One region of the Pseudoalteromonas sp. CO342X genome, then DNA from elsewhere that is predicted to be linked to it. Evidence: predicted binding sites of a transcription regulator. Region 1 holds the regulator's gene; each other region holds the start of a gene.

Region 1 (7,294 bases):
TGATGCTGGCCGTCAGCAAGCTCAACTGCAAAGCAACATCGGTATTTTTGAACAGAATGTTGTTATTATTCATGGCAACAGAAAAATAAATGCCGATCGCCTAGAAGTCCACCGCCGCGCGGAGCTTGGTACTAACAAGCAACTGCTTGTTGCTACTGGCAGCCCAGCTATTTTCAGTGAACGTCAACCTGATGGTAATTTGCTAGAAGCCAAAGCAAACGAAATTCGTTACGACGTTGCGAAAGGCACCTTAGTCATTTCTGGCGATGCGGAAATCAATCAAACTGGGCAAAAAATCAATGCGCAAGTCATCACCTATGACATTGAAAAGCAATTGATCAGTGCTGAGCGCTCAGACCAAGAAGATTCTCGGGTAAGAACCATCCTTGTTCCTGTTGATGACAAAAAAGACGCAAAAGATAAAAAAGCGCAGGAAGAAGGTAACAATTAATGAGCGAGCTCAAAGCAACTGGTCTAGCAAAGAGTTATAAAGGTCGTCAGGTCGTCAAAAATGTTGGTTTAAGTGTTCAGGCTGGCAGCATTGTAGGCTTATTAGGACCAAATGGAGCGGGTAAAACCACTACGTTCTACATGATTGTAGGGTTAGTACCAAGCGACAAAGGTTTTATTCAGATTGATGATGAAGATATCACTTTGCTACCAATGCACAGCCGCGCGCGACTTGGTATTGGCTATCTACCACAAGAGTCTTCAATCTTTAGAAAACTCACGGTCTATCAAAATTTGATGGCGATTTTAGAAACTCGAAAAGACTTATCTAAAGTTGAGAGAGAAGCTGAACTAAACGAGTTACTGGACGAATTTAATATTCAACACATTCGTGACTCACAGGGCATGGCATTGTCGGGAGGCGAAAGAAGACGCGTAGAGATTGCTCGCGCTTTAGCCGCTAATCCTAAGTTTATCCTGTTAGATGAACCTTTTGCTGGTGTTGATCCTATTTCGGTGTTAGATATAAAGACAATCATAGAGCACCTAAAAAACCGCGGTATCGGTGTGCTAATCACCGATCATAACGTTAGAGAAACACTGGACGTATGTGAAAAAGCCTACATCGTTTCACATGGTGAGTTAATCGCTGCAGGCACGCCAGAACATGTTTTGGCAGATCAAACCGTAAGAGATGTCTACCTAGGCGAACAATTCAAGCTATAGTTAAGACGTAGTATTAATAACTGTTAAAAAGGATTGTTAGAGATACATGAGGCAATCATTACAGCTGCGCATGGGGCAGCAACTTACAATGACTCCACAACTGCAACAAGCCATTCGCTTGCTGCAGCTTAGTACATTGGATCTGCAACAAGAAATACAAGAAGCATTAGACAGCAATCCATTGTTGGAAGTGGAAGAAGGTGATAATACTGACGGCGAAAACGCTGACCAACACAGCCAAGAAAAGAGCAGTGCTGACGACAATCAAGATTCAAGCGATGAAGCGCAGGTTAGTGACTATGAAATAGACTCAGATACCGCCATGAGCAAAGACACTGTCAGTGATGACCTTGCCATGGATGTCACTTGGGACGAATATATGAGTGCAGCACCCGCTGCAAGCTCAGGCCCACTTCCCGATGACGATAATGTTTATCAAGGGGAAACCTCTGAATCTCTCCACGACTATCTCATGTGGCAACTTGAGCTGACACCATTTAGTCCAACAGATAGAGCGATTGCGATTGCGATTATTGAAGCGGTCGACCTGTCAGGCATTTTAACACTGTCTTGCGAAGACATTTTAGAAAGCATTAATGATGAGAGTAGCGAAGAGCCTATTGAGCTGGATGAAGTCGAAGCCGTGCTCAAACGTATTCAGCTTTTCGATCCTGTCGGTATCGCAGCGCGCAGTTTACAAGAATGCTTGTGTATTCAGCTAAATCAATTCGCCCCAGATACACCATGGATTGCCGAAACGAAAATGATCCTGACAGAGCATATCGACTTGCTTGCCAGCCGTGACTATCGAACTTTGGCAAAGAAAACGCGCCTTAAAGAAGCCGATCTCAAAGAGGTCATGACGTTAATTCATAGCCTTAACCCAAAACCAGCGGCAAGCATTATTCATGAAGAGCCTGAATATGTGATCCCTGACGTATCAGTGAAAAAAGTAAAAGGTCGCTGGGTCGTAGAGCTAAATCCTGATGCTATGCCTAAAATAAGAGTAAACGACCATTACGCTGCGATGTCTAGAACGGCAAAATCCAGTACGGATAGTCAGTTTATTCGCTCACATTTACAAGAAGCAAAGTGGTTTATTAAAAGCTTAGAAAGCCGAAATGATACTTTATTAAAAGTTACCAATTGCATTGTGCAACAACAACAGGCATTCTTTGAACATGGCCCCGAAGCAATGCGCCCTATGGTGCTAAATGATGTTGCTGAAATGGTTGAGATGCATGAGTCCACAATTTCCCGTGTGACAACACAAAAATACATGCATACACCTCGGGGAATATTTGAGCTGAAGTATTTCTTCTCTAGCCATGTAAGTACAGAAAATGGAGGTGAGTGCTCCTCTACAGCAATTAGAGCACTTATCAAAAAGCTGATAGCTGCAGAAAATACCGCGAAGCCATTGAGTGACAGCAAAATTGCAGATATCTTAGCTGAGCAAGGAATTAAGGTAGCGAGACGCACGATTGCAAAATATCGTGAATCCCTAGCCATTCCACCGTCAAATCAGCGTAAAAGCTTGATATAAGACGTAAAACCCAAGAAGGAAAAATGCTTATGCAACTAAATCTAACTGGTCGCCATGTAGAAATTACTGACTCATTAAGAGACTATGTCACCAACAAGTTTGCGAAGCTAGAAAGGCACTTTGATCATATCAATAACGTGCATGTGATCCTTGATGTCGAGAAGCTAGTACAAAAAGCAGAAGCAACATTACACGTAAACGGCGGCGAGCTATTTGCATCAACAGAGCATCAAGATATGTATGCCGCAATTGATGGCCTTATCGACAAGCTAGATCGTCAAGTTATTAAACACAAAGAGAAGCTCACTCGACACTAAGATGAAATTAAGTGAATTAGTGAACAAGGACTGCAGTAAAGCTGCGGTCCTTTTTAATAGCAAAAAACGTATTTTAGAATACATCAGCGAACTGGCTCATAGCCAAATTCCAAATACCAGTCAGCATGCTATCTTGGACGCCTTAATGGCGCGAGAGAAATTAGGCAGCACAGGGATCGGTAAAGGCATTGCCATTCCCCATGGTCGACTTGAAGGTTTGGATAAAATCCTTGCAATGGTGCTTGTCAGCGAGCAAGGGATCCAGTTTGAAGCCATAGATAAGCAGCCTGTCGATATTTTTGTCGCGTTCATCGTACCCGAAGGTGATAATCAACAGCACCTGAAGACCTTAGCGGCGATTGCTGATACACTCAAAGACAAGTCTTTTTGCAAAATGCTTAGGCAAGCAAAAAGTGACGATGAGTTATATGCAGTGATCCAAGGTGAACTTGATGAGTGATGAAGAAAAAGGACTCGAGCTTATCATTATCAGTGGCCGCTCAGGCTCTGGTAAATCTGTAGCGCTTCGAGTATTGGAAGACTTAGGCTACTATTGTGTAGATAACATTCCGGTCAATTTGCTGCCGTCTTTAGTCCGCAGCGTTTCGGACAATTATAATAAAATAGCAGTCAGTATTGATGTCAGAAACTTACCTAAAGAACAGGACGAGTTTAATGACATTCTTGAATACTTACCAGGCTTTGCCAAACCTACCCTGTTTTATTTAGACAGTGACGATCAAACCCTGATAAAACGCTTCTCAGAAACACGCCGTTTGCACCCTCTTTCACTGCATAATCTTCCACTAGATGTTGCAATAAAGAAAGAACGGGAATTGTTAGACGTATTGATCACTCGCGCCGATTTTCTCATTGATACTACAGGCCTGAGCGTTCATCAACTTGCAGAAGATATCCGCGAAAAAATCTTAGGTAAAAAAGACAAACAACTCATTATTACCTTTGAATCTTTCGGCTTTAAACACGGTATCCCAAAACAAGCGGATTACGTTTTTGATGCGCGCTTTTTGCCCAACCCACATTGGGAGCCTGAGCTTAAGCCGCTAACTGGCCTAGATCAGCCAGTCAAAGACTATTTGTCGAGTCACAGCATCGTGCAAAAGTTTACTTGGCAGATCCAAACCTTTGTACAAACTTGGTTACCACACTTAGAGCGTAACAATCGCAGTTATCTAACGATTGCAATAGGATGTACAGGTGGGCAACATCGCTCGGTATATTTAGCGCAAACCATTGGTGAGCGTTTTGCTAAAACCCATCCCAACGTCAAAATTCGCCACCGTGAGCAAGAGGGTTAAATGCTAGAAGATACGTTTTTAATCCAGAACAAGCTTGGTCTGCACGCTAGAGCAGCGACGGTTCTTGCACAATTAGCAACCCAATTTGATGCCGAAGTGACCTTATATCAAGGAGACAAAAGTGCAGCTGCTGACAGCGTACTAGCGCTGTTGTTACTTGAAAGCAGCCAAGGGAAAGAAGTCCGAGTGGTTTGTGAAGGTCCTGATGCTCAGTATGCACTAGACGCCATTGGCGGACTAATAGAAAATAAATTTAATGAATCCGAGTAACTTGGGCTACTAGCACCAAAATAGCACTAAGGTCTGATTCATTTAGTCCGTGCTAATCTCCCCCTCCGTAACCAGACTGGTCTAATACCAATTAGTCTTAATACTTACTCAATTTGAAGGAGCAAACCTGACGCTAACTGTGTTAAAAATTTCTCATTTAGAACAACTAAATAGCAAAATTTTCGCCGTGTTATCAACAAGGTTTTCTCGCTTAAAAATAGATCACTTAATTAAGCGAATTGGTATAATAAGTCTCTCATAATTAAGCGTAAACCTTGGTAGTTCCCAATAAACTGAGTTACACTGTAATACCAATTTAGGTTTCTCTCGTGCAGTAAAGCGAGTTGCCGAGAAAATCCTACTTTATCGTTGCGTACACCTTTAACGTGTATTAACGATAACAACCCACCAGCAGAAACAACACGAATAAAATTCAAATTAAGAAATTGATTTCTGCGATAAAATAAATGAATAGGGTTAACTTAATCACGTTAGCCACCATTATTATCAAAAAGGATGCCTATGCCTGAAGTATTTGAACAAGACTACACACTGGAACAACTCCAAAAGGTAACTAAAGCCTTAAACAGTGGTCAGTTTGTTCAAGTTAGGCGTATGCTCGCAGAAACAGCTCCTTGTGATACAGCACTGCTTTTAGAATCATCCCCTCATAAAGTTCGCTCTATGCTGTGGCAGCTCGTTGACCCAGATATCCAAGGGGATGTCTTAGAGGAACTGTCAGAGGACGTAAGACTTGGGATCATCGCCCAGATGGAGCCGGAGCTAATTGCTGCCGCTACAGAAGACATGGACGACGATGACCTTGGTGATGTTCTGAGAAGCCTGCCTGATACCGTCTACCAAGACGTTATCGGTGCGATGGATAGCCAAGATAGAGAACGTGCGACACAAGCATTGTCCTACAAGGAACACTCGGCCGGTGCGCTAATGAGCACTGACACGGTCACTATTCGACCCGATGTTACCTTAGAAGTTGTATTTAGATATCTACGTCTTAAAGGCGAATTGCCAGACGGTACGGACGAGTTGTATGTAGTTGATAAAGACAACTGCTTTTTAGGCACGCTGCCTGTCAATACCTTATTAACTAAGTCTCCTGACAGTATGGTTCGAGACTTGATGGATGAAGATAAGGAAACGATCCCTATCTCCATGGATGAGTCTGAAGTGGCGCAGCTTTTTGAGCGTCACAACTGGATCTCGGCTCCTGTAGTTGACGATAACGCCCATTTGCTTGGTCGTGTCACCATTGATGACGTTGTTGACGTCATCCGTGAAGATGCTGAGCACAGCTTGTTAAGTATGGCAGGTCTTGAAGATGAAGAAGACACCTTTGCGCCAGTTCTAAAAAGTAGCCAGCGCCGCTCTATTTGGCTTGGAATTAACCTGCTAACCGCCTTAATGGCAGCGTTTGTTGCAAGCTTCTTCGAAGGTACTCTGGATATTTTACCTATTCTCGCGGTGTTAAATGGCATAGTACCAAGTATGGGCGGCGTTGCCGGTAGCCAAACGCTAACCCTAGTGATTCGTGGTATTGCCCTTGGCCATATTAACCAGACTAACCAAAAGTTTTTAATGGGTAAAGAGCTGGCGATCGGCGCCTTAAACGGCGTGCTGTGGTCAGTATTGATCGCTGGGGTTATTGCTGTATGGCAATGGGACTTCACACTCGGTGCAGTTATTGCCTTCGCAATGTTTATGAACTTAGTCGCAGCAGGTATCGCGGGTGCCAGTATTCCAATTATGCTAAAGAGAATGAATATCGACCCAGCACTAGCTGGTAGTGTGGTACTAACAACGGTTACCGATATTGTCGGGATCTTTGCATTCCTTGGCACCGCAACTTGGTTATTAGTGTAACAGTAAGAGTGTCGAAATGGCGGGAAATGCTGGTCAAAACCAGCATTTCTTGAGCTGATGAAGGGAGTTATTCGCCCGCTATTTGCATATTATTGAGTAGTATAGAGCCGGTTTGTACTGCGCCTCGGCATTCAATATCACCACCAACGCCTTCAATCCCCATAAACATATCTTTTAAATTACCAGCGATAGTAATTTCACTTACAGGATATTGAAGCTCACCATTTTCAACCCAAAAACCAGCAGCTCCCCTTGAGTAATCACCAGTTACCGTATTAACACCTTGTCCCATTAGTTCAGTGACTAACAAGCCAGTGCCCATCGACGCAAGTAGGCTGGTTAAATCGTCGTGTGTTGGTTTTACTAACCAGTTATGGATCCCACCTGCGTGACCTGTCGCTTGCATATTCATTCTGCGTGCGGCATAGCTTGCCAATAAGTAAGTATTAAGCACGCCATCTGTGATAATTTCACGGTCGATGGTTTTTACACCTTCGCTATCGAAAGGACTCGAAGCAAGCCCTCTTAGTAAATGTGGCTTCTCTTCAATATTTACGCAGCGATTAAAAATTTGTGTGTCTAAAGAATCCAACAAGAAGCTAGACTTACGATATAGCGCGCCGCCGCCAATACCTGACACTAAGTGCCCAAATAAGCTGTTCGCGATATCCGCTCGAAAAATAACTGGTACTTTACGCGTCGATAATTTGCGACTGCCTAATTTTGCTAGCGTAGATTGCGCAGCTTCTAAACCAACTTCTTCAGGGGATTTTAGCTCTGTGTGT
Region 2 (7,294 bases), on a different contig from region 1:
GTGGCATAAAAAGTAGCCGGACTTCTCTTTGGCAACCACTTTTCCTTGATCTTCAAGCGCTTGATAGGCCTGCTTTACCGTTGGGATACTGACATTTAAGTTTTGCGCCATAACACGCAATGAGGGAAGCTTTTCGCCCGGTAAAATAGACTCTTGTTCTGCCATCGACAAGATCATTTGGATCACCTGCTGATAGAGAAAGGCGGAATGTTGGCGTTGAATAACGGTACTCATAAGCAATAATCTGTATAGGTATAAATTAGCAAATTCTGTATATAGCTTATACAGAATAACAGCGTAAACTACAGACTTCCACTGCTGTTTGAATCTAGAGCCGATCATGAAAAATCTATTTCTTTACGCCATCACTGTGTTGATTTGGGGATCAACATGGCTTGCCATTGAATACCAACTTGGCAGCATCAACGAGTTTGTGTCGCTGTTTTACCGCTTTGGCCTCGCCGCGGTTTGTATGTGGGCGTTTGTCATCTATAAGCGTGTGCCAATGCGATTTTCTCGCCGAGATCACGGCTTTTTCATCCTCTTAGCGCTGTGTAATTTTGGTGCTAACTATCTCTTCTTGTATTGGGCTCAGGCACATTTAACGTCAGCGATGGCATCAATTGCGTTTTCATTATTATTGGTCGTTAACATCGTCAATACTAAGTTATTTTTTGCCAAACCTATTGCAAAGCGAATTTACTTTGGCGCATCACTGGGCACGCTTGGGATAGTCAGCTTGTTTTGGCACGATTTGGTCGCATTTGATTTGCAAAGCGAGGCCTTCTTGGGATTATCATTAGCTCTATTAGGAACAGTGGTCGCGTCACTCGGTAATATGGTGAGCGTACGCAATTCCAATCAGCAAATTGATGTTATGGCGGGAAATGCGTGGGGTATGCTTTACAGCGCTGTCATGTTAGCAACCTATGTCGCCTTTAGTGAACATCAGTTTATCAACCAAGCGCCGGCATCATATTGGTGGTCTCTGATTTACCTCAGCGTGTTTGGCACCGTTATTGCCTTTGGTTGTTATTTCTCACTACTCAAGAATATTGGTCCTGAGAAAGCGAGTTATTTGATAGTGTTATTTCCTTTTGTTGCCGTGGCCTTGAGTACCTTATTTGAAGGCTTTGAGTGGCAGCAAAACACCTTTATTGGATTTATTTTGGTCATCCTAGGTAATGCGATTGTACTCACGCCTTTAGATCGCATCTACGCTTGGTTGTCCATTCGGTCCCCAGTTAGAAGTTGAAGTCTTACCAATGCTTTAGCTTCTTACTTTTCAGCGCCATTTTATAATGGCGCTTTTTTTATGTTCAGAGCTCGGCGGCAGCAAGTTATCGTCGCAGGCGTGCGCCCAACAATCTCACCATCAGCCTCGATGTCATATCCCTCTTGTGCGATATAAAGCTCTGTAATGCGACCGTGGTGCACATTTCTTGTGCCCATATGACGTTTAAGTAGCATATTGACAAACAATACCACCCGCTGCCAATGCGTTTGCGGCGTGAACCACAGCAGCTCCAACTGACCGTCATCAAGACAAGCCATAGGAGCAGGAGTTAACCCTGCCCCAAAGTGTTTGCCATTCGCAAGTAACAACATCATACCCTGCTCAGGCCACGCATTGCTGTGATAGCGAATGAGCTTGGCAGTAAACAGCGACATTAATCCCGCATAGGTATAGCTCAGCTTTCCTAGCCGTTTGGTTTGTCCTAAGTTATTCATGACATGCGCGTTAAAGCCAATCCCAGCAACATTGACAAACCAACGCCCGTCCACTTTACCCAAATCAATACTCGAGATCTTGTCTGAAAATACAGCTGCTCGCCACTGTGCTTTGGAATAATGAAACTGCCGAGCAAAATCGTTGCCAGTCCCCGCTGGCAGCAGCGCAAGCGTGTTATCCCGTTCAGCAATGGCATTGGCGACTAGGTGCAAAGTGCCATCCCCCCCAATCACCACCACGCTCACTTCCGCCGTAGCTGCTTGAGCAATTGCGTCCCTATCTGTGACAAAGTTTCCAGTGGTATTAAACCAAGTTGCCGTCAACTGTTGTTGTTTTAATTGTTGCTTTAACCATGCAATTTGCGCTTTCCCCTCAGCACCCGCTAAAGGGTTGACTACCACCAGCATAAAAACCCTTAAATACAAAAACTCAACTTATATGAATAAAAAACCAAAACTAAAACCAAAAATAAAAAACAAAAACCACAAACACTCATATTAATTGGGATACAGCCTAATAAAGACAATCACACTTATGCATAACCATGCAAAAAAGCCATTAAAATAAAAATGAATAAACCATTAATTCATTAGTTATTTTTATCCGAAAACATCAATTTTTATCGTTTTAAATTTAAACAAATCGCGTGCAAAATAGCCTTGTTTTCAATCATAGCTTATTAGGAGCCAGACATGCTTAATTCAGCTGCACCTTGCAGCCCATCACAAAACACGTTTAACCAAACACAACCAACTAAACAACGTCGTATCAATTGGACGAAGTGGTTGGCAGTATGTGGTCAACACTTAGCGTTAAAAGACGTGATTATGTATAAGTAAGTCTGCACAGAGCATGGCGTCCCAACCCGCCATGCTCTCGTCAGCATTTGTTTCAATAGACCATAAAAGCACCACTTCAACCAGCATTTTTGTACAAAACCTCTTCGTCAAACCGCTAATTTCTAGCACAATTTTAAAAAAACCTTACTTTTAGCACATTTTTTAAGCAAACAGTTTAAAAACGGTTTACAGCGCCTAAATCGCTAAGTATTATCTTTGCCCATGGAGAGATGGCTGAGTGGTTGAAAGCACCGGTCTTGAAAACCGGCATACGTTAATAGCGTATCTAGGGTTCAAATCCCTATCTCTCCGCCATTTTTAAAGTATTGCGTCGGAGAGGTGGCCGAGTGGCTGAAGGCGCTCCCCTGCTAAGGGAGTATAGGGTTTGTAGCCCTATCGAGGGTTCGAATCCCTCCTTCTCCGCCATCACTTATAAGAAAACCGCTTAATTGCGGTTTTTTTATGTCTGCGATTTATCACTTCCACACACAACTGGTCAGATGTCTTCAACCTATGCTATGTTGAGATCTGATTGGGGAAATGAGTGTGACGAATGAAAATCCATATCTTAGAAGGCTATATTCAACATATTTATCTGGTTGAGCACGAAACGGGCCTGCTGTTACTCGACGGTTGCTGTCGTGCCGATGTTGAGTTGGTCTGCAACTACATCCTGCAACTGCAAAAGCCACTAAGCGCACTCAAGCTGATTGTGGTCACGCATATGCACCCAGATCATGCCGGTGGCGCGCACAAACTCAGAAAACTCACGGGCGCAAAGATTGCGGCCGCAAATGCCCCCAGTCAGTGGTATCGTGGTATTGATGGTGTCATGATGCACCTCTCCGATATGGCGCTGGCACTTTGGGTTGCAGGGAGAAAGCGCAAGGCCAAGCGTAACCTTTGGTATCCAAGACAATTATCACCAGACTTTTACCTAGCCGACGGTGATAACTTACCCTACTTTAACGAATGGCAAGCGATACACACACCCGGTCATACGGATAGAGATTTGAGCTTGTATCATCTCCCCAGTAAGCGCATCTATGTGGCGGATTTGACGGTAAAAGTGAAAGGGCAATTTGTTGCGCCTTTTCCGGTATTCTATCCACGCTTGTATCGTCAATCTCTTGCCAAAGTAAAGGCACTACAACCCCACTCCGTGATCTTGGCGCATCAAGGAGAGGTACTTGCAGAAGAAATTGATTTTAACGCATTGATAGCGCGCGCGCCCAAGCAACCAATGACACATTGGCGCTCGGTGAAGAAGAAGACCAAAAAAGCACTAGGATTAGGAAACTAGCTTTCGTTGATAACCCGCACCAACTGCGCGATGTCCTCCTGACTATTATAAATATGTGGTGAGACACGAATACCGTAGCGACGATTATCCACAGCAATGTCTGCGTGCTTAAGCTGCTCCATCACTGCCTCATGCTGCGAGCCAAAATGCAAAATAGCGGTCCCAGAGCAAGCACTCTGTGCTGTAGGAGAGCGATAAAATTCAGGCAATGCCGCTTGTAACTGAGATAACAAAGCAAAGTTGTACGCTCTTACTTGCTCAATCCCAAGCTCGGCAAAATAGCCAAGGCTGTGCCCCGCATAGATATAAGGTGCCACACTTGGAGTACCGCCCCAAAAACGCAGCGCACTTTCACTCAGCGCAAAATGATGAATATCAAACTCGAATGGATTTTGATGCGAAAACCAACCAACGTCTTTTGGTTCGCAATAAGGCAAGACATCCTCATTCACCCAGATGAAACCTGCGCCAGGGCCACCGCAGCTCCATTTCACACAAGAGCCGATAACGCAACCCGCGCCCCACTCGCTTAAATTTATTGGTAATACACTAAGTGACTGAGCAATATCAATAATGCTGCGACAACCATATTGGTTAGCAAGGCTAATGATGTCAGCGACAGGCGCCTGCTGACCGCTGTTCGAATAAACATGACTGACAAATACCCAGTCAATTTGCTCGTCAATATAGTGCTGCCACACACTTAGGTCGTGCATATTCATCGCTTCGGGAATATAAACAATCTCAATATTGTCCAGCGCATTTTGTAACGCAAATCCCATGCTGGGGAAGTCTTGCTCACTCATCAATACGCGTACTTTGCGAATGCCACTTTCGGGCAAACTCATCGCCCATTTCGTTAAACCACTGGAAAGGTTTGTTTGCGGACAAAACAGGCGCGCATCAGTGTGTAATAGGGAAGCTAGGGCTGAGGTAAAGCGATCAATACCGCTTAGCCACTGCTGCCAAGGCTCTTGATTTTGTTGTTGCCACGGCACCATAAATTGCTGATGGAAATCTTCTTCTGCAGATTTTAACATACGACCAACGGAATGACTCAATAAATAGCGACCCGTAGGCAAGTGAAAATCATCCCTATATTGCTTCATGCTTAACCCCTATTGCTTGACGTAATCGTTTTAAATCATGATGCCGAGTAAAGATATCAGCGCGCTCGGCAGCGGCTCGCCTATCTCTTAAGTCTGCGAGTTCTTTGAGTAACACTTCAATCGGTGGACCACTGGCGGTCACTTTGCTTAAGTGCTGTTGCTGCATTGCTTGCGAAGGTTTGGCGATATACTTTTCGACGAGTTGATTGTGATGTTGTATGGCCGTATCTCCATGCAGCTTACACACTTGTATAAACAAGCTACAGGCAGGGCCAAACCAATCACTTTTCGGCCCTTTCGATGCACTCAGAAACGCATCCATTAAATTAGGCGTGCGCATGCATTCACGCAGTGTTGCTTGGTCTTCTGGCATCATATAGAGGAATTTTTCCACCAGCATTTGACCGTAACTAATGTCGTTCGCCGGGCATAACCCCAACATCATATCGATAACATTGATACCCGCAAAATCTCCAGCGTTTGCACCACGATAGACCTCTTTACCAACTCGGTATGGTTTGTAATAGGGTCGTACAACATAAAAGAATGCCTCGGTATCTAGTTCCTTAAATAACTCTCGATTAGACTCTATCACCTCAAGCAGCGCTTGCTTAACTTGTTTGAGTAGCACCAATGACATGGGATGAGAAATTCCCAAATGATGCACCTTCATTAACGATTCGGACGCACGTTTATAGGCAAGAATGGCCTGAGTATTATAGTCGATGAATAAGCGCTCTGCCGGATGAGAAGTAAAGCGCTTATACACGCCGTTGATTGCGCGGTTATGTGTGGTGAGATGAGCCGTTGCGAAGCGCGGCGTAACCCCCAAAGAGGCACCAATGTGCATGGCCAGTGCCGATGCTTGTGTCAGCGGAGACACCCTTTCACGGCTTGGCTCGGTAATTTCGTGGCGTCTGCATGCAGCCATAAATAGACCAACGTTACCGAGTAAGTCGAATGCTTGCTCAAAGCCTTCGTCGGTATTGCCTTCTTCTAGCAAGGCTTGGATCAGTTGATTACCTTCTTCTAATAACTGTGCTTTTAGCGTTTCACCAACGCCTTCAACGTTTGCTTTATCCTGCTGCTGCCAATAAAGATGTTCAAGCTTGTCGTTAAGGTCGACAAACGGACCTCTAATCCAAGCGTCAAATTGTACGGCTAATGGACTCATGATTACTTCTCGTGATTATTCCACAGTTAAGGCTAGCAAATCACCACGAGCATAATTTGCCAATTTTCTCTAAAAGTTTAATACTGATTAGCAAGAATCACTCTTTTATTTCGTTTATGTCGGTAAATCTAGATGCCAAGGACAAATTGCTCCTTAACGCCTTGCAACATAATGCACGTTTGAGTAATGCCTCACTCGCCGAAAAGGCAAACCTTTCTGATACTCCCTGTCTTCGACGCGTAAAACGCTTACAAGATACAGGAGTAATTTCAGGTTATCATGCGGCACTGGATAGAGCACAAGTTGACCTAAGCATTTTGGTTTATGCACTTATAAAGCTCAGTGAAAATACCGCAACCGCAGCGTATTTATTTGAACAACACGTGGAATCTGAAGATCAGGTGATTAGTTGTTCGGTGATCTCCGGAAGTCATGATTACCTATTGGAAATCGTAGCAAAGGATTTGCCCAGCTATGAACAATTTGCCAAACATCAACTGGGCGCCTGTAAGGTAATTAGCGGGATTGAATCAACGATTGTCCTAAAGCAAACTTTTGCAAAACGCACATTACCGATCCGCTAACCATTTTTATCGTCATCTGTTCTCGCTATACTGCATGTGATTTTATGCTCATAAGGACCGACTATGCGCCACTACCTTACCTCCACAGTATTTGCTTTTAGCCTGCTTGCCTCACCTTTGGTCATCGCACAAGACTGTGTTACCCAAGTGAGTGATATGTCGCTATTCACCAAGAGCAAAGCGTCGGGATTATTCCGCGAAGCAATCGATAAAGGCCCCGTCACCGTCGATGTAGGGAATATAAAAAACTATAACGATTATATTCGTTCTACCAAGCAAATTATTGAAAGCCGCAATCCCCGCGCTACACTGCCATGCCCGTTAATGACACCCACTGCAACATTACTCAATCTGACAACCCCCAAGGTAAGTGACTTAATCGCGCCATTTTCACTTGAGCATGACAACAAAGATCACGCCATTTTACTTATCCATGGTCTGACCGATTCTCCTTTTACTTTTCACTACCTTGCGGCAGCGCTCTATGAAGCGGGATACAATGTCAGAACCATGTTACTGCCAGGCCACGCGACTGCACCAAGCGATTTAACCG
Region 3 (7,294 bases), on a different contig from region 1:
ACGCCAATCAAATTGCGTTGGAACTGTCAGATACTGTGTTAGGGCAAAAGCCTGAATCGATAGCGGTAGCCAGTTTTGTCAACTTTAATGAATCATTAAGGGATACAAACCAGCTAGGAAACCAATTGGCTGAGTCTTTGATGCATCAAATGCAAAAGCTGGGTTATCAAGCATTAGACTTTAAAGCATTGGGGAAAATTGAAGTGACATCCAGTGGTGATTTGACTTTTTCGCGTAACGCAAGCCGCTTGAAAAACATGCAATCTCCCAGCCATTTGCTGACAGGTACTATGGTTTACCGTCCACGAGGCGTGGAGGTAAATGCAAGATTGTTAGAGTTTAACACTAACTTAGTGATCGCAAGCACGGTGGTGACCATCCCGTATTTTATCCTTGATGATCAGGCAACCGCTTCAAGGTAGTACTTCAAATAGCGTTTTTTAAAAGAAATACCGTTTAGGTTTTATTAAACGAAGAACTATCCTACTTCTTATTCACACCTCAAGCGAAGTAACTGATAGCGCAGTAGTGGGTCTTAACTGCTGCGTATTCACCTACTGAACCACCTCATTTATTACCGCGAATAAATTGACTATTAATCTTTAAAAGTTCATTAAGATCAGTATACTAAAGCGAAGTCACTGAGATGCAGTACAACAGAGAATCGACAACTCCAGACTTTCATGGGTATTAAGTACCGCAGATCCCGCTAGTGAAGGTCAAAAAAGGCGATTGTTATCTGACTTTAGAGATTGTCCCCATAGTTTAATGGATAAAACAAGGCCCTCCTAAGGCTTAGATGTAGGTTCGATTCCTACTGGGGACGCCATTGGTATCATTTTTGCGTGGAATGACCAAAGTAAATGGGTGATGGAAGCATGATGCAGAGGGTGTAAAGTCATCGAAAATCTTGCCTTTTGCTACAGGAAGGCTCAGCACTTACAGTTCAAACTCATTTTCATTTTCTATTTGAATTTCAACCAAATCATTAATTTGTACATTGTGAAGTGGGCGATTGCTGATATTTACTGCAATGGCGTTTTGCGCATTCACTTGGATCACTTGCAGTTTATTGATGGTTTTAATTTGATGCATAAACACTTTACCATCGACATTAGTCAGCGGATTGCTATGCGCTACGTTAAGGATCTGGCCATTCTCTAAGCCATGCATACGGCCTAAATTAATTACGACTTGTTCATCATCGATATGTAGGATTTTGCCATTGGTTGGTAAGCAGGCGACCGCTGCGTTTAAATCAGTTGCGATTTGTGTCAGCGTGGTTTGGATCTCATCAGCATAATCTGTCTGCCAAAAGCGCTCACTGTACACATCGATTAATCTGGTTTTCTTAAACGGCCATACGCCTTGAGTGGCATATTGTTTTTGCCACACCCTTTCATGAGAAAGTGCATCAAACAGCGCAAAGTCTACCTTGAAGCTTCTTAAGTATTTATCGCTTTGCCAAAATGCGAGGTCACTATTAAGTTTATCGACACTAGCAATATCAGTAATTTGACTCAGTAGTACAAATTGGCTGTTGGTATTTGCTGTAATGGTCTCGATTAGCTGCTCATTATAATCAAAACGTTGACTGAAAAAGCGGCTAACATCTATGGTCTGTGCAAAATAGGGAACGGGTTCTAAGCTCGACTTTTGTTCGGTCATTGTTTGATATAGGCGCTCGCTCACGGCTTTATTTATGTCAAAAATTTGACCTAAAGTTGCTTGATGTTTATTTTTTAGCTGGCTTTGTGTGACTGCAACCTGTTTATTGTAAGCACTGGTTGGGCACTGAGTACTTTGTGGGGTAATATCGATATGCAATGTTACTTGCCATGAGTCACCGACTTTTGCTTCAGCAATCACGTTGGCGCTCTGGATTTCAGCATTTGAGCGGATCTTAAGTTGATCTTGGGTGAGCACACCATCGGTGACGGTTTGTACACTACTCACAGAAGCACCAGAAAACAGCAATGCTTGTGTGATGGCGTCGTTTACGGCCTTTCTTTTGGCTTTTTGATGATCGCCATTTTTAACGTCAGCCATGCCGGTCACTTCAAACCATTCGGCATAAGCTGGATTAGTTAAGGTGATGCACAACAGTGATAGACTGATCGTGAATTGCTTTTTCATGTTTAAATGCCCAGATCAAAAACTACTCTTTAACTCAGCAATACCTGTGCCAAATTTTGGCAAGGTTCGTGCATAATCATAGATCATGAAAGTTAATTTTTATTTATTGCCAATACTCGATGAAACCACAACAACCCTTGCGAGACCACGATGCTGGGGAAGTGTTAAATTTTGATTGGTATTTATTGTAGCGGAGTGTGGTGAAATGCGTATCACTAATTCTATCAGTGCAGTTGTTATGGTTTGTTCGCTAGCGGGACTCAGTGGCTGTTCAAGCCTCGTTGACAAGCACATTGAATATGAAACGGTGCAACCGGAAACCTTTCCTGTTTTACGGGCAGTGGGGTACGCGCCTTTGAGTGCTCAGCCGGGTAAAACTGCGGGTGAGAAGCAGCTGATGGCCATTAAAGTCTCAAAATTAGAAGCCTATCGAGAATTGGCTGAGCAACTGTATGGCCAGAATTTGACATCCACTATTACGGTAAAAGGTGCTATTGCCCAAAACGACGGCCTTAAGAGCCAAGTAAATGGACTCGTACGAGGAGCTAAGGTGCTGAAAAGTTACGCTGTTGGTGATACTTACGCTACGGAATTAGAGCTTGATATGAAACGCGTTTATGATTTGTATATTACTCAAGTCAAGCCGCAGAAAATTAAGAAGATATCTTACAGCTTTAAGTAAGCACCCATCGCATGTTGCTTACTTAATGCGCTTCACTTCGGTTGTTCTTCAAAACTAAAATATGGCTGGCGTGGCTACGCCTTTAGATTACGTACTAACTCACTGTCGCTACTTTTCACACTACCATCCTGACCATATGTAATCGAAGTTGGTGCGCCAATTAAGATCCCTTTTAGTTCACGTGTGCTTACATTGGCCTGATGAGCCGTTTTAGCATTGATTTCATTTTTGGTTTGGCACTCACTGAGTAATGCTCGCACTTTAGCGACGAGCGGGGCTACTTCATTGTGTTCAAAGACGTGAGACTCAGTTTTTGACAATTCATTGTCGAGCTTTTGCAGTTTTGAAATGAGAGTTAGCTTTTCACGAGCGATTTCTTTTAAATTGTCGCCACGTCGGGACGCAAGCTCGTCAAGCTCACGCGCTAGAAGCTGGGTCATCGCTTCTAGCGTCGAGATTTGTTCTGAAAGTTTGTGGTGGCAAAGCCGAACCAAATCATCCATATATTTCGAACTCAAATGCAGCTATGTTTTTGGCGAGTTTTTCCGCGTCAACTTGATACTTGCCTTCTGCTATCGCTTTTTTCAGTTCTTCGACTTTCTTGTCGTCAAAGCCTGATGATTGCTGCGCTTTTTCGTTGACTGTTTTCAGCTGTTGCGCTTGTGGAGTCAGACTGACTGAATCCGCCGCTGCTTTCGGTGTAGCTGGTGATTTAACTGATGCGCTATTGGCATCATTTCTTTGCAATTCAGCTTTCTGTTGCTTAACATTATTAGCAACGGATGTAGACTGATTCTGACCGTTAACTTGATTAACCATGATTGTAGACCCAATAAAATTATACTCTCAGCCTTGTTATCGGCGTTTAGTAGTATTACTTTAGCAAATTTTTTATAAATTCACCTCTACTGTTTCCACTTCTATTACTCTAGCACGTAAGGTTTTGCCAGAGCGAGAGTTTTTAATATTAATAAGTTCACCACGGTTGCCATCTTGCTGTGCTTCTCCTTGAGTTTTGATCACGAGTCCACCTGATTTAGCAATAATCGTCACAGTATCGCCTTTGCAGACCATGCAAATATGGGCTTGGGTAAAGGCTTGGCCCTCTCTTATATTACGTTTGCTGCGACTGCCTATTAGTATTGACTTATCTTCTATATAAGAAACTCTGCGAAAACGTTTTGGCTGATACTCTATTTTTACATCTTCATCTTGAATAACACGGCCTTTTTCTAACATGGTTGCACTAACTAATATGGGGAAGAGGTGATCGATACGTACGTGGACGTATTGAGTCCAGCTGAGGGTATCGTTGCATCTAATTTGAACTGTCACTTGAGTATCAAAAGGTGGAGCCATCGCTGTACTATATTGCAATGGCGATTGACAATCCCGTGCTGGAATTCTTGAATCAAGTGGTATAGCAGTCAGTGACAGCTGACTATCGGGATCTTGCTCTACATTCGGTTCAACAAATTCTATTGCGTTTTGTTCTAAAGTTTTGTTGTCATATTGCTGACAATAACCATAGTCAACGCCTATAAAATAAGCGAACAAACAAAAAAACTGAATGTAATGGGTTTTTTTTAACAAACTCATGATGTTTCGACTATGCTTATGGGGTGAAACAAGGTATAAAGATTCTGCTTTAATAACTGCACCTAATCAAGGGTGGTAAACCATATCAGAGTCGAAGCAAAGATCGTTCCGATTAGCGGTTTATACAGTAGGAGATTGAAATGGCAGGTATTTTAGACTCGGTTAACCAACGTACACAGCTGGTTGGACAAAACCGTCTCGAGCTATTACTTTTTCGACTTCAAGGTCGACAGCGCTTCGGCATTAATGTTTTCAAAGTCCGAGAAGTGCTTCAATGTCCAGCATTGACAAGCATGCCCAAGTCAAACCCGCTTATCCGAGGGGTTGCTCATATTCGAGGCCAAACTATATCCGTAATTGATATGTCACTTGCGGTAGGTGGACCTCCTATTCAAGATATTCGTAACTGTTTTATTGTGATTGCAGAATACAACCGTTCAGTTCAAGGTTTTCTAGTCAGTGCAGTAGAACGCATTGTGAATATGAACTGGGAAAAAATAATGCCCCCGCCATCTGGGGCTGGTCGTTATTCCTATTTGACAGCGGTTACAGAAATTGAAAACGAGCTAGTTGAAATATTAGACGTAGAAAAGATCCTCAATGAAATTTGCCCAATCAACACAGAAGTCAGTGCTGACATTGTATCTGATGGTGAAATGCAAAAAGATTTAGGCGAACGTATTGTCTTTATCGCTGATGACTCCGCAGTTGCTCGTAATCAGGTCAAACGCGCATTGGAGCCATTAGGTGTTCAGACTGAACTTGCGAAGAACGGCAAAGAAGCACTCATTAGGCTTCGTGAAATTGCGGAAATGGACTGTCAAAATAATGTCACTGAGCGAGTAGGGCTATTAATTTCTGACGTTGAAATGCCAGAAATGGATGGTTATACGCTAACGGCTGAAATAAAAGCTGATCCAAAATTAGCGCCATTGCATGTGATACTCCATACTTCACTGAGTGGTGTATTTAATCAGGCCATGATTGAGAAAGTTGGCGCTGATGATTTTATTGCTAAGTTTAACCCAGATGAATTAGCTTCAGCGGTTAAAAAATGGGTTCATTGTGATTAAAGCTGGTGGTAGCACTTGGAAAATAAGCATTTAGAGCAAAAAGAGTACGACCAATTTAGAACCTTTTTGGAGCAACAGTGCGGTATTGTACTGGGTGATAATAAATTGTACTTGGTCAAAAGCCGACTCGCTCCTCTGATGGCTCGCTTTGGTGTGGAAACACTTTCGTCCTTAGTAGCTAAAACACTCAGTCCCCATGAGCGGCAATTGCGTGCCGCTGTGGTGGACGCGATGACAACGAATGAAACACTTTGGTTTAGGGATACTTATCCGTTCGAGCTAATTAAATCGAAAATCTTACCAGAGTTTAAAGACTTGAGACGTCCAGTTAAGATTTGGTCGGCGGCAAGTTCATCAGGACAAGAGCCATATTCAATCGCGATGTCTGCGAGTGAGTATGTGAGTAAAAGCCCTGGCGCGCTAAAAATGGGTGTACAGATAGTCGGTACAGACATTTCTAACACCATGCTGGATATGTGTAAGAATGCTGAATATGACGCGCTAGCGTTGGCGCGAGGGTTGTCGCCTGAGCGTAGAAAGAAGTTCTTTATGGATAGTGGCAATGGAATGGCTAAGGTTGTTGAACCGATCCGTAAAATGGTCAGTTTTAGACATTTAAACCTGCTAGATTCTTATGCATTGATGGGTAAGTTTGATGTAATTTTCTGCCGTAACGTCCTGATATACTTTTCACCGGAAGTGAAAGCCAAAATCATTTCGCAATTTGCTCAGTCGTTAAATCCTAATGGTTATTTGTTTTTAGGTGCGTCAGAATCGATGGCGGGTTTAAGTGACGACTTTAATATGATCCGTTGTAATCCTGGTATTATCTATCAGAAAAAGACTTAATATTCACATATAGCGGCAGGGACGTTCGCTATAATTAGGTATTGAATATTTGTACTCAGTCGCAGTTCCAGTGTCTACACTAATTAACCTTGGATTTTCTAAGTTCAACCGCTGACTCTTCAGACGCTTCCTCTTATTTATTTCACTCATCAATATTGGCTCAAGTTTAATTATTCCAAAAACACGATGTAAAACATTGAAATTTAATGAATAAATCTTGTTTTAAAACTGGCCTAAAGATTGCTTTGTCATACCTGAGTCAATTTTTTGGAGTCAGATAATGGCAATTAGTTTCGATAAAGCGTTGGGTATACATCAGCATACGATGCTGCTGCGCTCGCAGCGCGCTGAAATTCTAGCAAGCAATATCGCAAACGCAGACACTCCAGGATACAAAGCTAAAGATATTGACTTTGCTAGTGCTTTAAAAGCGGCAAAGACAATGCAAAGAAGCGGCAATGATATGGTTAGAACAGATGCAAAACACCTTAGTGGTGGTACCAAAATGAGTAATTCATCTGAGCTATATCGTTCGCCAAATCAAGCAGATACAGGTGATGGTAACTCAGTTGATATACAAGTGGAACGAAACTTGTATGTACAGAATGCATTAGAGTACCAAGCCAGTTTGCAATTTCTTGGTGGTAAGTTCAGTAGCCTTAAAAAGGCACTCGGCGGGCAAGGGGCATAACAATGAGTCTATATAACGTTTTCGATATTGCGGGTTCAGGAATGAGCGCACAGAATGTGCGACTTAATACCACCGCAAGTAATATCTCAAACGCAAACTCAGTGAGCTCTAGTCAGGATACTGTGTATCGCGCTAGACACCCTGTATTTGCCGCTGAACTTTCCAAAGCTGCAGCTTCCCAGAACAATGTTGCGGGATCTTCAGTTGGAGTAAAAGTCTTAGGTGTGGTTGAAAGCGACAAGCCGCTTCAAGTTGAGTACAACC
Region 4 (7,294 bases), on a different contig from region 1:
ATAACGGACAACGGAAAAAAGAGTTTTATGTCCACCTGCAATATTGTTCGCAGCGACGAAAAGTTTATCTGATGCGAGCTTCGTAGCACCGTATAAATTAATTGGATTTGCTGCTTTATCTGTAGAAAGTGCGATAACCTTTTCTACATCATTATCTAAAGCGGCTTCAATCACATTTTCAGCCCCATTAATATTGGTTTTAATACACTCCATAGGATTATATTCAGCAGCAGGAACTTGTTTCAATGCAGCGGCATGAATGACGTAGTTGACGCCTTGCATTGCTCTTCGTAACCTATCTTTATCTCGTACATCTCCGATAAAGTATCGCATGCAGCGTTGATTAAACTCTTGTTGCATCTCAAACTGTTTTAACTCATCTCGAGAAAAGATAATGATTTTTTTAGGCTTGTATCTCTCGAGCAAAGTTTTTACATATTTTTTGCCAAAAGAGCCTGTGCCGCCGGTTATTAAAATGGTTTTATTATCAAACATAGGGTGTCCACCTACAGGTGCAATCAAAACTTTACAGTATCGAGTATCGAAACTGCTCTAGATATCTCACCGATACAATAAATTAGCTACTACTCAATACTTTATATCACTTCTATGTGTTTTGCAGTATTTATGCCAGTCATTGCAGGAAATTTAACGGCTATGGTGACTTTTTGCTCACAATAGCGTAGATTTAACCTAATGATAGTGAATGGGGGTATATATGAAAATCCAATCACAAAGTACTGCTTTTTTTAATCGTACGGAGCAGACTGCTAATAAACTCAATCAACAGCTGGCTTCTGGTAAGAAGGTTAATTCTGCTGCAGACGACGCTGCGGCTTTGCAGATCGTTAATCGTTTGACGTCTCAACAGGACGGCTACAGTCAATCTATTCGTAACGCATATGATGGTATCTCGTATTCGCAAACTGCTGACTCGGCATTATCTGGTGTGAATGATGCGGTTTCCCGAATTAGAGAATTATCGATTCAAGCCGGTAATGGGGCGCTGACAGATAGTGACCGTCAAGCATTGCAAGAGGAAGTATCGCAGTTGCAAACGCAAATCAGCGAAACGTTTGAAAACACTACATTTGGTGGCGCACAAATTTTTGACGGTGAGTCTCGTAGTTTTCAGGTAGGTCCCGACGCTAATACCACTCAGTCGCTACAGCAGACTGATGGTGGTTTTGCCAGTGCAATATTGAGTGTGGACATTTCGACGCAGGCGGGCGCACAAGCTGCCATTGATGCGGCAGATACAGTCTCTGAGGATTTAAACAGCCAACGCGCGGAGCTTGGCGCATTTGAAAATGCGGTATCTAGTACAATTCGCTCTGCAAGTAACCAACGTGAGAACATTGCGGCGAGCCAAAGTCGAATTCAAGACACCGATTACGCGCAAGCGGTGAGCGATCAAGTTGCCAACGATATTTTATCGCAAGCTTCTATTGCTTTGCGTGGTCAAGCTAATCAGTCTGCATCATCGGTACTAGGTTTGTTATAAATTAATACCAAAGTATTGATATAGAACAGCTCTAGTGGCGATTTTTTGGCGTTAATGTCAAAAAGTTGCCACTTAGGTATTGCATCCCCCTTAATCTCTCTTACAATCTAACTATTGAAAAAATTTTAAGTAGATTGGTTCTCAAGCAATGGTCTTGATCTTAGATAACAACAACAAAAGAGCGATCGGATTAGGTGCGGCACTTAGTTTTGTCGGTCAAGCAAATGAAGTGCTGGCCGAAGAGCGTTATGAGCCCAAGATCCTTGATAACAACCAAGAACCAATTTTTGTGCTAGGCGCTTTGCAAAGCTTAACACACGAAGCGTTGATAAAATCTCATCCCGCCGTCCCGTTTTTATTAATAGGTGAAACGCTCAGGCCGCTACTTGCATTACCGAATGTAATAGGGCTTATCACCGAACCCTTTGGGCAAGAAGTCACGATGCAATTGCTACATGACTGCCAGCAATACTTGCGTATGCTTCCAAACAAAGAGAACAAGCTACTAAATAAGAGCTTTGATGGTTTAGTTGGGGAAACCGAAGCGGTTAAAAACGTTCGTTTCTTGATTTCTCAAGTGGCTAAAACCGACGCCAATGTCCTTATTTTGGGTGAATCGGGAACCGGTAAGGAAGTGGTTGCACGTAACGTACACCTATTGTCTAAACGTGCGCAGGGACCATTTGTGCCAGTTAACTGTGGTGCTATCCCTGGGGAGTTGTTAGAAAGCGAGCTTTTTGGTCATGAAAAAGGCGCGTTTACTGGCGCGATTTCAGCCAGAAAAGGGCGCTTTGAACTGGCGCAAGGAGGTACGCTTTTTCTCGATGAAATCGGTGATATGCCACTGCAAATGCAGGTGAAATTGTTACGAGTTTTACAAGAACGCACCTATGAACGAGTAGGGGGCACAAAGCCGATTCAGGCGGATGTTCGTGTGATTGCCGCAACGCACCGTAATCTTGAAACCATGATTGAAGACGGCAAGTTTCGCGAAGACTTATTTTATAGACTCAATGTATTCCCCATTGAAAACCCCTCTTTAAACGAGCGTGCGGAAGATATTGCGCTACTGCTAAAAGAACTAACACGTAGAGTAAATGAACAAACGGGCAATTCGGTTAAGTTTACTGATAGAGCCGTAGACAGCTTAAAGTCGCACGCTTGGCCTGGGAATATTCGAGAGCTTGCAAACCTTGTGGAACGAATGGTGATTATGTTCCCAGACAAGGTTGTCGATGTGACTGATTTACCACAAAAGTACCGTTATATAGAAGTCGAAGCGTTTGAGCCTGAATATCCAGAAGAACTTTTGGAAAAAGATGCCTTCAACGAACTATTTAGCGATGGTTTTAGTGACGATGAAGAGGATATGGTAGCAGAAGATTTTGCGCCGCAAGCATCGAATGTTGGCTTACTGCCGGACGAGGGGATAGAGTTAAAAGAATATTTAGCAGAGCTTGAAATTGATTTGATCACTCAAGCTTTAGAGCGCTACGATTATGTGGTTGCTCGCGCGGCTGAAATCTTGGGCGTTCGCCGTACAACATTAGTTGAGAAGATGAAAAAGTATAATCTCAATCGCGACTGATAGTTTATCAGTTACTACCGAATCAACTTAGCAAGGCCGCTTAATACGCGGCCTTGTACTTTATTGTTTAAAGTTGAGTAAAATCCAAGTCTTGATAACTGGCAATAATGGTTTGTTTGCAAAAACAGTTATCGGCATGGTCGTTAACCATGCCGCAAGCTTGCATATGTGCATACACGGTCGTTGAGCCTAAAAACTTAAATCCACGTTTTTTTAAGTCCTTGGCAAATTTGTCACTGAGTTCACTGGTGGCAACGGCATCGTGTTTGTCACGCATGGAGTTGATAACAGGCTTGTAATTAACGAATTGCCACTGGTATTTTGCAAAGCTGCCAAACTCTTGCTGAATTTCAATAAATCGCTTAGCGTTGTTTATCGTTGCTGCGATTTTTGCGCGGTTTCTGATAATTCCGTCAAATGCTAATAGCCGCTCGATATCTTGCTCTGTCATCAGGCTCACTTTGTGTACATCAAAATCGTGGAATGCTTTTCTATAGCCTTCACGTTTTTTCAAAATGGTATACCAGCTTAAGCCAGCTTGTGCAGATTCCAATGTGATAAACTCAAACAAGCTCTGGTCATCCAGTACAGGTCTTCCCCATTCCTTATCATGGTATTCAACATAATCGGGTTTGCTCTCGTCCACCCAGCCGCATCGTATTGTCATTGTTGGCTCTCTTCTATCTAATTGTGAATATGAATAAGCTAAATGATTTACTACGCCAACTACTCATTGCGGCATCACATTTGGCTTTCAAAAACTCTAGCATAATGCTGTATATAAAAACAGTGTCAATAAATTGATATTGTTAAGTGTTATATAACTCTATGTTTTAAATGGAATATAAAGTTGGATCGTTTTTTGCTTTTATCCATTGAGTTTATTTTTAAGAGAGCGGAAAAATGGCATTAGCACATGTTATTAATCCACAATTTGTACCAACGACGAATCGCTACAATCCCTGTTTGCTGCAAGAAGCCTACGTCGGTGAGCTAAGCGACCTTAGGCAGCAGGCGAGTTGGTTAAGCCATCTTGTTGATACTATGCCAGCAGGTGTCGTGGTACTTGATGGTCAAGGTATGATTGCCAAGGCGAATCAAATTGCGATGGATATGTTGGGTGAACCACTCGAAGGTGAAAAGTGGTTTAGCGTTATTCAGCGTTCATTTCGACCACAGCAGGACGATGGTCATGAAGTCTCTCTTAAAGATGGCAGAAGAATTAAGTTAGATATTACCGCGCTAACACCAGAACCTGGGCAACTCATTTTGATGACAGATCTCACCGAGACGCGCCGGCTTCAAAGCCGTGTTGCGCATATGCAAAGGTTAAGTGCGTTAGGAAAAATGGTTGCTTCATTGGCGCATCAAGTGCGTACGCCGTTATCGGCTGCGATGTTATATGGTGCAAACCTAGGTGCAGCTAATCTTCCTCCGGCTTCTCGAGAAAAGTTTCACGATAAGTTGATGTCTCGGTTAAAAGACTTAGAAAGCCAAGTTAATGACATGCTGTTGTTCGCTAAAAGCGGTGAGCAACAAGTGGTTGAGCGAGTGTCAATGCAACAGTTATTGAGTGAAGTCAAAGCGGGTGCTGACGCTATGGTTGAGCTTAACCAAGCAACATTGGAAGCATTTTTACCTGAGCCAGATATCGAAATATTAGGTAATCGTACTGCGCTTGCAAGTGCGATCCAAAACCTGATCCACAACAGTATTCAAATAATTGGCAGTGCGGCACACATTGAACTTAATGCAGAGCGCGAGCCGTGTGGCGAGTATGTACGTATCTCAGTTGTTGATAATGGACCTGGCATTGATGAAACCTTAGTAGACAAGTTGTTTGAACCATTTTTTACAACTAAGTCGCAGGGGACTGGGCTAGGACTTGCGGTGGTTAATTCGGTCGCTAACGCGCACAAAGGGTTTGCGCAGGCAGACAATGTTGAAGGTAAGGGTGCGCGTTTTAGCTTGGTACTACCACTAATTGAGGCGGAGGAACTATGAGTAACAGAGTTTTAGTTGTTGAAGATGATGCTGGTTTAAGAGAAGCACTCATCGATACATTGCAGCTTTCAAATATCGAGTGCGTAGAAGCAAGTTGTGCGGAGCAAGCCGTTTTATTGCTAAAGCAGGAAGCCTTTTCTTTGGTGGTGAGTGATGTGCAAATGGGTGCCATGAGTGGGCTTGACTTGTTAAAGACCATTAAACTCAACTATCCCGAATTACCGGTATTGATGATGACAGCATACGCGACCATTGATGATGCGGTTGAAGCGATGAGATTGGGTGCCATCGACTATATGGCTAAGCCATTTGCGCCTGAAGTATTGCTCAATATGGTTGGACGTTATCTACCTGAGAAGGAAAAAGAGACAGACGGCCCCATTGTTGCCGATCCAAAGAGTATTAAACTACTTGAACTGGCTGCAAAAGTAGCTAAGTCAGATGCCAGCGTTATGGTACTTGGACCGAGTGGTTCAGGTAAAGAAGTGTTGGCTCGCTATATTCACGATAAATCCGACAGAGCAGACGAGCCTTTTATCGCAATTAACTGCGCTGCAATCCCAGAAAATATGCTCGAAGCGACCCTGTTTGGTTACGAAAAGGGGGCATTTACAGGTGCCATTCAGGCGTGTCCAGGTAAGTTTGAACAAGCACAAAAGGGAACGATTTTGCTTGATGAGATCACAGAGATGGATTTGGGATTACAAGCAAAATTACTTCGCGTGTTACAAGAGCGGGAAGTAGAGCGTTTAGGCAGTAGAAAAACCATTTCACTGGACGTCAGAGTGTTGGCAACCAGTAACCGCGATTTAAAAGAAGCGGTGGAGGATGGGGTGTTTAGAGAAGATTTATATTATCGCCTCAATGTTTTCCCGCTAGAGTGGTTGCCACTGAAGGATAGAGCGGGTGATATCGCGGTGTTAGCCGAGCATTTGTTGGTAAGACATACGCAAAAAGCAGGCAAGCCAACACCTATATTAAGCAGCGGTGCAAAGCACAAGCTCAGTTCGCACAGTTGGCCTGGAAACGTAAGAGAGCTAGATAACGTTATTCAACGTGCCCTGATTTTGTTCCAAGGTAATGAAATTCAAGAAGATGATATTTTTATCGAAAATTTCTCACCTATGGCTTTGATTGAGTCTGCACCACTTGTAAATCATGAAGCATCAGCTTTAATGGAGCGCTCTCAAGGTGAGGATGAGATCATTAGCTATAAAGATGAGTTACAGGATAAAGAACACCAAATTATTTTAGATACGCTGGCAAAGTTTAACGGTAAACGCAAAGAGGTGGCGGAGGTATTAGGTATGAGTCCTCGCACACTTCGCTACAAGCTGGCAAAAATGCGAGATTTAGGGATTGCGCTACCCGCTTAACCTAAGTTAGCTGAGCTTAAAAAACAATGAGTTAGTTCGTTGCTTATCCAAACCTCAGGCTAAGCTTTATCTGTTAATTCAAATTTAATCAGGTGCCTATAAAGATCAGCAGATCTTAGGCGCCTAGTTTTCACTTCTATGTACTGCCAATTTTTCGACATGATTAAAATTCTATAAGGTGTTGAAAATAAAGGGTTTTAAGTTGGCACGTTTTCTGCTTTATTACAGGTAACTAAGAGTTATTTTGAGTAAAGCATCATGAAAGTACAATCATCAGCGCTATTTCAAGAAATGCAGGCAATGGCTGCAGAAGCGACGAGAAACACACAGCCATCAGTGCAGCCGGTTAAGACGGCGGCATCTTCATCGGCTCAGTTTGGCGATTTACTCTCAGACGCACTTAATACGGTTCATGGCTTACAACAAGAAGCGAAACAAAAAGTCACCGCTGTTGAAATGGGTGACAGAAGCGTTTCTCTTGCAGAAGCCATGATAGCGAAACAAAAATCGTCGGTCGCTTTTGAGGCAACAGTGCAAGTTCGTAATAAACTTGTTGAGGCCTATAAAGAAATCATGAGCATGCCAGTTTAATTGAGTGACTGTGGAGAGTAATCGTGGCTACTAATCAATCAACAGATCTTACGCTTTCCGATGCAGCGCTGAATAATGACAGCGGTTCGGATGAGCAACAAGAGCAAAAATCAGGCTACTTCAGTGCGCTAAGCGGTGTTGATATGTTGCGCCAGGTTACTCTGGTTATTGCCCTTGCTATTTGTTTAGCAATCGCAATCTTTATTATCATTTGGGCGCGCCAACCAGATA

Evidence for each region. The regulator sigma-54, encoded in region 1, starts transcription at its own class of promoters, with help from an activator protein. The targets are predictions, from matches to a motif close to GTTGGCACGNNNNTNGNNT.
Region 2: EXT47_RS00080 (diacylglycerol kinase family protein) is a predicted target of sigma-54. The motif match lies at 2,368-2,386, and genes of this name have one in related genera.
Region 3: EXT47_RS11250 (flagellar assembly protein T N-terminal domain-containing protein) is a predicted target of sigma-54. The motif match lies at 2,172-2,190, and genes of this name have one in related genera.
Region 4: EXT47_RS11045 (PAS domain-containing sensor histidine kinase) is a predicted target of sigma-54. The motif match lies at 3,942-3,960, and genes of this name have one in related genera.

The regions. Positions count from the first base shown of each region.
Region 1 is NZ_SGPH01000035.1:260,437-267,730, forward strand. It holds gene lptA (lipopolysaccharide transport periplasmic protein LptA) at 1-451, shown strand, start outside; gene lptB (LPS export ABC transporter ATP-binding protein) at 451-1,176, shown strand; gene EXT47_RS16600 (RNA polymerase factor sigma-54) at 1,223-2,722, shown strand; gene hpf (ribosome hibernation promoting factor) at 2,752-3,039, shown strand; gene ptsN (PTS IIA-like nitrogen regulatory protein PtsN) at 3,041-3,499, shown strand; gene rapZ (RNase adapter RapZ) at 3,492-4,358, shown strand; gene EXT47_RS16620 (HPr family phosphocarrier protein) at 4,359-4,628, shown strand; gene mgtE (magnesium transporter) at 5,151-6,509, shown strand; gene pmbA (metalloprotease PmbA) at 6,577-7,294, opposite strand, start outside.
Region 2 is NZ_SGPH01000001.1:6,274-13,567, reverse strand. It holds gene EXT47_RS00090 (PLP-dependent aminotransferase family protein) at 1-342, opposite strand, end outside; gene EXT47_RS00085 (DMT family transporter) at 341-1,255, shown strand; gene EXT47_RS00080 (diacylglycerol kinase family protein) at 1,297-2,139, opposite strand; gene EXT47_RS23775 (hypothetical protein) at 2,425-2,571, shown strand; tRNA gene EXT47_RS00075 (tRNA-Ser) at 2,796-2,886, shown strand; tRNA gene EXT47_RS00070 (tRNA-Ser) at 2,905-2,997, shown strand; gene EXT47_RS00065 (MBL fold metallo-hydrolase) at 3,125-3,874, shown strand; gene EXT47_RS00060 (aminotransferase class V-fold PLP-dependent enzyme) at 3,871-4,983, opposite strand; gene EXT47_RS00055 (monodechloroaminopyrrolnitrin synthase PrnB family protein) at 4,970-6,157, opposite strand; gene EXT47_RS00050 (Lrp/AsnC family transcriptional regulator) at 6,274-6,741, shown strand; gene EXT47_RS00045 (carboxylesterase) at 6,805-7,294, shown strand, end outside.
Region 3 is NZ_SGPH01000020.1:225,864-233,157, reverse strand. It holds gene EXT47_RS11260 (FlgO family outer membrane protein) at 1-422, shown strand, start outside; tRNA gene EXT47_RS11255 (tRNA-Arg) at 755-829, shown strand; gene EXT47_RS11250 (flagellar assembly protein T N-terminal domain-containing protein) at 940-2,136, opposite strand; gene EXT47_RS11245 (LPP20 family lipoprotein) at 2,342-2,818, shown strand; gene flgN (flagellar protein FlgN) at 2,893-3,321, opposite strand; gene flgM (flagellar biosynthesis anti-sigma factor FlgM) at 3,314-3,637, opposite strand; gene flgA (flagellar basal body P-ring formation chaperone FlgA) at 3,710-4,417, opposite strand; gene EXT47_RS11225 (chemotaxis protein CheV) at 4,558-5,490, shown strand; gene EXT47_RS11220 (protein-glutamate O-methyltransferase CheR) at 5,506-6,339, shown strand; gene flgB (flagellar basal body rod protein FlgB) at 6,620-7,030, shown strand; gene flgC (flagellar basal body rod protein FlgC) at 7,033-7,294, shown strand, end outside.
Region 4 is NZ_SGPH01000020.1:185,844-193,137, reverse strand. It holds gene pseB (UDP-N-acetylglucosamine 4,6-dehydratase (inverting)) at 1-495, opposite strand, end outside; gene EXT47_RS11060 (flagellin) at 719-1,504, shown strand; gene EXT47_RS11055 (sigma-54 dependent transcriptional regulator) at 1,653-3,092, shown strand; gene EXT47_RS11050 (DNA-3-methyladenine glycosylase I) at 3,160-3,759, opposite strand; gene EXT47_RS11045 (PAS domain-containing sensor histidine kinase) at 3,996-5,096, shown strand; gene EXT47_RS11040 (sigma-54 dependent transcriptional regulator) at 5,093-6,472, shown strand; gene fliE (flagellar hook-basal body complex protein FliE) at 6,731-7,063, shown strand; gene fliF (flagellar basal-body MS-ring/collar protein FliF) at 7,084-7,294, shown strand, end outside.